Regions from separate parts of the Streptomyces sp. SM18 genome, predicted to be linked through region 2. Evidence: riboswitches for the same ligand, from Rfam matches in the RefSeq annotation. Region 2 holds a riboswitch; each other region holds the start of a gene.
The links. A riboswitch is a leader RNA that binds a small molecule or an ion and turns the genes downstream of it on or off. The one in region 2 is predicted to bind cobalamin.

Region 1 (2,252 bases), 6.1 Mb from region 2:
GGCAGCGGCCTCACCGACCTCAAGCCGCCGCAGGGCTTCGCCGCCCAGACCAGCGCGGCCACGGTCATCCTGGCCTCCTCGCACCTCGGCTTCTCCCTCTCCACCACCCAGTCCTGCTCCGGGGCCGTGATGGGCGCGGGTCTCGGCCGCCAGGGGGGTGTGGTCCGCTGGTCCACCGCCACCCGGATGTTCGTCGCCTGGGGTCTGACGCTGCCGGCCGCCGGTCTGGTCGGCGCGGGCGCGGAGTTCCTGACCAAGCAGGGCCCCTGGGGCGTCGCGGTGGTGGCCGTGCTGCTCGTCGCCGGGTCCGGCGCCATCTGGCTGCTGTCGCGCCGCAAGCCGGTCGACCACACCAACGTCACCGCGCCCGAGCCCGCGGGTGTCGTCACCACCGCCATCGCGGCCGTCAGCCCGCCGCCCGTGGGCGTGAACGTCCCGGAACTCAAGACCACCATCCCGGCCCCGGTCCCGGCGCCGGACGCTCCCGCAGACCCTCCGGCCCGGCCGGCCACGGTGTAAGGACGGATCCGTATGAACATCGACTGGGCGGCCCTCGCCTCCGTCTTCGGCGTCAGCCTCGTGGTCACCGTGGCGCTGGTCGGCCTCTTCAGCCTCGGCATCGTCGGCCTCGCCAAGCAGGCGTCCGCCACGACGGGCGGCTCCCCGGTGCGGGCCCGCGCCGGTGCGTACGCCTGTTTCGCGCTGTGCGCGGCGGCGGTCGGATACGGGATCTATCTGATCGTCGCCTGACCTCCCGTTCCTCCCCACCGGGCCGGACACGCACCCGCGTGTCCGGCCCGGTGTGCGTCTGCGCACACTGCGGCCTCGCAGGTCAGCGGCAGGTTGACGGCTGTTCGGGGGGCGTGGTGGACTGCCGGGGCCAAGTACGGCGGCAGCAGAGGAAGCCGGTGCGAATCCGGCGCGGTCCCGCCACTGTCACCGGGGAGCTGTCCCCCACACGGACGTCACGGCCCGCCGCGCGGGCTGGAAGGCCGGGGGAACAGCGGATCCGGGAGCCAGGAGACTCTCGTCGCCGGTCACGTCGAACCAGGGCGCGGACCCTGAGTGAGGACATCTGCCATGCCCGGCCGCCGTGCGTCGGACCCCGTACCCCCCGTGCCGTCCCCCCTCCGGGGCGCGACGGCCGGCTGATCCGTGCGAGCCGACCGCATCTTCGCGTACGGCGCCGCCGCCGGCCTGATCGGCGACCTGCTGCTCGGTGACCCCCGTCGGGGCCACCCGGTCGCCGCCTTCGGGCGCGCCGCGGCGGGCGTCGAGAACCGGCTGTGGCGCGATCACCGCGGCTGGGGCGCCCTGCACACGCTGGTCTGCGCCGGCGGCGCCACCGGTGCCGCCGCGCTGGCCGCCCGTGCCGTGCGCGACCGCCCCGCCGCGGCCGTGGCGCTGACCGCCGCCGCCACCTGGACCGTCGTCGGGGGCACCTCGCTGGGCCGGGAGGCCCGCGCCATCGGTGACGCCCTCGCCGCCGGTGACCTCGGCCTGGCCCGGGAGCGGCTGCCGCGTCTGTGCGGCCGGGACCCGCACGCGCTGGACGGGCCGGGCATCGCCCGCGCGGTGGTGGAGTCCGTCGCCGAGAACACCTCCGACGCGGTGGTGGGCGCCCTGGTGTGGGGCGCGCTGGGCGGCGCGCCGGGGCTGGTCGGGTTCCGCGCCGTGAACACCCTGGACGCCATGGTCGGCCACAGGTCGCCGCGTCACCGGCGCTACGGCTGGGCCTCCGCCCGGCTCGACGACCTGGCCGGCTGGCCCGGCGCCCGCCTCACCGCCGCGCTCGCGGTGGCCGCCGGGGGGCGCCCCCGGCAGGCGGTACGCGCCTGGCGGGCGGACGCGGACCGGCATCCGAGCCCCAACGCGGGCCCGGTGGAGGCCTCCTTCGCCGGTGCGCTCGGCGTACGGCTCGGCGGGACCCTGGCGTACAGCGGGCGGGTCGAGCACCGGCCCGTGCTGAACGGGGAGGCCGGGCGCGAGGTGCGCACCGGGGACATCGAACGCGCGGTGCGGCTGTCGCGCCGCGTGGGTGTGCTGGCCCTGGGCGTGTGCGTGGCCGGGCGGCTGGCCGTGGGACACGTGGTACGAGAGGTTCGAAGGGGGCGGGGATGAGCGGCGGACTGCTGGTCGCGGGGACGACCTCGGACGCGGGCAAGAGCGTCGTCACGGCCGGGATCTGCCGGTGGCTGGTGCGCCAGGGGGTGAAGACCGCCCCGTTCAAGGCGCAGAACATGTCGCTGAAC
Region 2 (2,252 bases):
GAAGCGGTGCTCGTGGGCGTACGCCTGCCGGTACAGGTCCTCCAGGAACTCCCACCGGTAGCGGCGGAGGGGCGCCTCCTCGTAGTAGTCGTTCTCCACGAGGTGGTCGATCTTCTCCTTCAGCGACCCGAACACCACCGTGTTCGGGTTGACGTGCTGGAGGAAGTACTGGCGGACGGCCTCGCGGTCCTTGTCGAACTGGATGGCGCCGTCGCAGTCGTACAGGTTCAGCATGGCGTTCAGCGCGTGGTAGTCCTTGCGCGTGCCGACCGACTCGCGCCGGCCCGTGGCGGCCGTGGTGAGGGCGTTCATGCCGCCTGCCGCCCCGCCGTCGATGAGTGTCGTGTCCAAAACTCTCGTAGCCCTTCCCTTACGGCGCGGACGTCTCGGTCCGTGCCCAGCAGTTCGAATCGGTACAGCTCCGGGACCCCGCACTTCGCCGAGATCACCCGGCCGGCCAGGCAGTAGTCCGCGCCGAAGTTGGTGTTGCCGGAGGCGATGACCCCCCGCAGCAGCGCCCGGTTGGCCTCGACGTTCAGAAAGCGGATCACCTGTTTGGGGACCGCGCCCGCGCGCTCGCCCCCGCCGTAGGTCGGCACGACGAGCACATAGGGCTCGGTGACCAGGGGCATGCCGTCACGGCGGGGATGCAGGGGGATCCGGGTGGCGGGCAGGCCCAGCTTCTCCACGAAGCGCCTGGTGTTCTCCGAGACGCTGGAGAAATACACGAGACCGCTCATCGGCGCCGTCTCCTCTCACTCGTTCCCGTGTCCGTCCGAGGACCGGGAGGGGAGGAGCGGGCGGCGCGTACGGCTGGGGGCCGGATGGTGAACGGACAAGCCTCACCCGGCGCCGCGCGTCTGCCACCTGGCCCTCCCTCGGGGCCTCGGAGCGCGCACACCGCGGTCCGGCGTGCGCACCGGTGGCAGGTCTTCGGACTCGCGGGCCCGTCGCGCCGGACAACGCCGTACGCGACTCCTACTGGCCGTCGCTTCCCGGGCCCGGTTTCCAGGCCCAGTGCGTGTGACGGCGGTCGTTCCCACTCACCGCTGCGGGGCAGTCCCGGTCTTTCACCGGGTTCCCTCTTGCGACGCCGGGCACAGACGTACCCGGCGAACCACCAGCACCAACAACACTACATCTAGAAGCTGGCGCGTGGTGAACACCCCAGATGTTGTGTCGCAGGCGATAGTTAGGTATACCTAAGCATTGCTTCGGCCGGAGGCGGAGGGGTCCTGCGACGTGCGTGACGTGCGCGGCGTGCGTCGTGCCCCGATGACGGAGCGCACCTGGTGCGCGCGTCGGTGCATCTCCGTGACCAGGGCCGGGCGGGACGGCGGAGGGCCGGAGGCCGAGGGCTCCTCCTGAGCCCCTGGCGGAGTTCCGCCGCCGAGCGCCTCGGCCACGGAATCCAGGAACGCGCCCACGTCGATCAGCGTGTCGCGCAGCATCCGCAACCTGGCGGTCTGACTGCCGAGCTGTCTGCGCATGGCCAGCAGATTCTCGTATTCCTTCTCGGACACGGCGACCATGGGCTCGCCGTCCACGACGACCTTTCGCGGTTTACCACGCACCGGTGGGTCCCCTTCCCGCCTCGTTCACGACGGTGCTGTGGGACGGGCGGGGACGTCTGTGGCGTCCCGGCCCCTGGACGGTTCGGTACGGAGCCGGGCAGCTCATGCCGTACGGTGCGGGGCGGCCGCGGCGGGCCGGCCGTCGCGGGCGAAGGTCCGGGCGGGCGCCGCTACTTTCGCAACACGCCGTAGGTGCGGTACGTGCTGCCGTGGGCCGTGCTGTCACGGACATCTCCTTCGCGAGCGACTCCTCGGAATCCCGGCGACGGGACACGGGCGCGAAGGGGTGACGAACCGGACGGCCACGACGCCGCGCGGCACGGGCACGGTCGTTCCGTCTGGTGTGTACGCCGACCCGCCCACGAGGTCACCGAGATGTCCGCGCACGGAAGGACCCGCACGCGGGCAGGTGGCAGGTCTTCGGACTCGTGGGCACGTCTGCCGGGGCAGACACCTACTGGCCGTCGCTTCCCAGGTCCGTGCGGACCCAGTGCGTATGACGGCGGTCGTTCCCACTCACCGCTGCGGGGCAGTCCCGGATTCCCACCGGGTTCCCTCTTACGACGCGTCTGTCTGGCGGACAGGGCGGACCAACTGCTGCGGCCAGCCTACGGGGTGGTGCCGCGAAGGGAGGAGAGCCGCCCGGCATCCGCGGCAGAGGCGGGCGCGCCGGCACCG
Region 3 (2,252 bases), 1.6 Mb from region 2:
TCCTCACGTCGGCCGGCAAGACACCCGTCGACTTCCTGATATCCCAGCAGTTCAACCCGGGCGGCGGCTTCAAGTACCAGCCCTCCGACACCACGCCCTCCGCCTACGCCTCCGTCGACGGGCTGCGTGCCGTGGCGGGCGGCGGCTTCACCGCCGCTCCCCCGGTGCCGGCCACCGCCGGCGCCCCCCGCTGGGTGGCCCAGGGATCCTTCACCTCCGGTACGGCCGCGAAGCTGGCCCTCACCGTCGACGACGGCGCCGGCGGTCTGAAGGTGTGCTCCGTCTCGTTCACGCCGACGGGGACCACGACCACGCTGGGCGCGGTGCTCGACGCGGCGACCGGCTCCGCCACCCCGTCCGGCTGTGTCTCGTCGGTGACCCCGTCGTCCGGGACGGGCACCGTCACCGCGCTCAACGGCAAGGCCAACAGCTCTGCGGGGAGTTGGAAGGCCAGTGCCGACGGTGCGGCCTTCACGACCGCCACCCGGGGCACGGTCGTCCATGCGGGCGACACCCTGGCCCTGCGCTGGGGCGCCTGACCGGCGTCCGGCCGCGCCACCGGGGAAACCCCGTGAGCGGTGGCGGCCGGGTCCCGCAGACGGGGCCCGGCCGCCACCGGTATTCCGTCCCGCCGCACGCGTCCCCCACCGGACGCGGACGTCCCGCGACACGCCGAGCGCCGTCACGGGAGACGGCCCCGCGACCGGCGCGCCGCGCCGCAGGACGCGGGTGCCGGCGCGCCCGTCGCCGTCTCATATTCCGGTCCGGCATGTGAACACCGGCACCCGGTTCGTGATCCGCCCTCTAGGCTGACCGGTGCAGCTGGTTCGCCCTGTCCGCCAGACAGACGCGTCGTAAGAGGGAACCCGGTGGGAATCCGGGACTGCCCCGCAGCGGTGAGTGGGAACGACCGCCGTCATACGCACTGGGTCCGCACGGACCTGGGAAGCGACGGCCAGTAGGTGTCTGCCCCGGCAGACGTGCCCACGAGTCCGAAGACCTGCCCGTTGCCCGTACGCGAACGATCGCGTACGGACATCCCGGTGACCTCGTGGGCGGGTCGGCGTACATACCAGACGGAACCTGCCGCACAAGGCGAGCGAGCGTTCCGTCCGGTTCGTCACCCTTCGCGCCCGTGTCCCGTCTCCGGGATCTCAAGGAGTCATCTCGCGAAGGAGATTTCCGTGACAGCACAGCCCGCAGCCGCGGCAGCGCGCGCCACCGTGTACGGCTACCCCCGCCAAGGCCCCGACCGGGAGCTGAAGAAGGCCGTCGAAGGCTACTGGAAGGGCCGGGTCACCGCCGACGCCCTCCGGGAGACCGCGGCGGAGCTCCGCCGGGCCAACTGGCGGCAGCTCGCCGACGCCGGTGTCCACGAGGTGCCGACCGGCGACTTCTCGTACTACGACCATGTGCTGGACACCAGCGTCATGGTCGGCGCGATCCCCGGGCGGCACCGGGCGGCCGTCGGCGCCGACGCCCTCGACGGCTACTTCGCGATGGCCCGGGGCACCCAGGACGTGGCCCCCCTGGAGATGACCAAGTGGTTCGACACCAACTACCACTACCTGGTGCCCGAGCTGGGTCCGGACACCGTCTTCACGGCCGACTCCTCCAAGCAGGTCACCGAGCTGAAGGAAGCCCTCGCGCTCGGCCTCTCGGCCCGTCCCGTGCTGGTCGGCCCCGTCACCTACCTCCTGCTGGCCAAGCCCGCCCCGGGTGTGGCCGCCGACTTCGAGCCGCTGACCCTCCTGGACCGGCTGCTGCCCGTCTACGCCGAGGTGCTGGCCGACCTGCGGGCCGCCGGCGCCGAGTGGGTCCAGCTCGACGAGCCCGCCCTCGTCCAGGACCGCACCCCGGCCGAGCTGAACGCCGCCGGCCGCGCCTACAGCGACCTGGGCGGCCTCACCGACCGCCCCCAGCTGCTCGTCGCCTCCTACTTCGACCGGCTCGGTGACGCCCTGCCCGTCCTGGCGAAGGCGCCCGTCGAGGGTCTCGCCCTCGACTTCACCGACTCCGCCGCGGCCAACCTCGACGCGCTGGCCGCCGTCGGCGGACTGCCCGGCAAGCGCCTGGTCGCCGGGGTCGTCAACGGCCGCAACATCTGGATCAACGATCTGGAGAAGTCCCTGTCCACCCTGGGGACGCTCCTCGGCCTGGCCGGCCAGGTGGACGTGGCCGCCTCCTGCTCCCTGCTGCACGTCCCGCTCGACGCGGCGGCGGAGCGGGACATCGACCCGCAGATCCTTCGC

Region 1: linked by a shared signal. The riboswitch ahead of B9S64_RS05950 (cobalamin biosynthesis protein) and the one ahead of nrdI (class Ib ribonucleoside-diphosphate reductase assembly flavoprotein NrdI) in region 2 are both predicted to bind cobalamin.
Region 3: linked by a shared signal. The riboswitch ahead of metE (5-methyltetrahydropteroyltriglutamate--homocysteine S-methyltransferase) and the one ahead of nrdI (class Ib ribonucleoside-diphosphate reductase assembly flavoprotein NrdI) in region 2 are both predicted to bind cobalamin.

The regions. Positions count from the first base shown of each region.
Region 1 covers NZ_CP029342.1:1,350,863-1,353,114, forward strand. The annotation lists gene B9S64_RS05940 (inorganic phosphate transporter) at 1-519, shown strand, start outside; gene B9S64_RS05945 (hypothetical protein) at 532-750, shown strand; cobalamin riboswitch at 898-1,027, shown strand; gene B9S64_RS05950 (cobalamin biosynthesis protein) at 1,156-2,121, shown strand; gene B9S64_RS05955 (cobyric acid synthase) at 2,118-2,252, shown strand, end outside.
Region 2 covers NZ_CP029342.1:7,425,683-7,427,934, forward strand. The annotation lists gene nrdE (class 1b ribonucleoside-diphosphate reductase subunit alpha) at 1-312, opposite strand, end outside; gene nrdI (class Ib ribonucleoside-diphosphate reductase assembly flavoprotein NrdI) at 309-740, opposite strand; cobalamin riboswitch at 907-1,137, opposite strand; gene B9S64_RS32840 (hypothetical protein) at 1,203-1,574, opposite strand; cobalamin riboswitch at 1,982-2,169, opposite strand.
Region 3 covers NZ_CP029342.1:5,780,303-5,782,554, reverse strand. The annotation lists gene B9S64_RS25920 (hypothetical protein) at 1-539, shown strand, start outside; cobalamin riboswitch at 807-1,023, shown strand; gene metE (5-methyltetrahydropteroyltriglutamate--homocysteine S-methyltransferase) at 1,185-2,252, shown strand, end outside.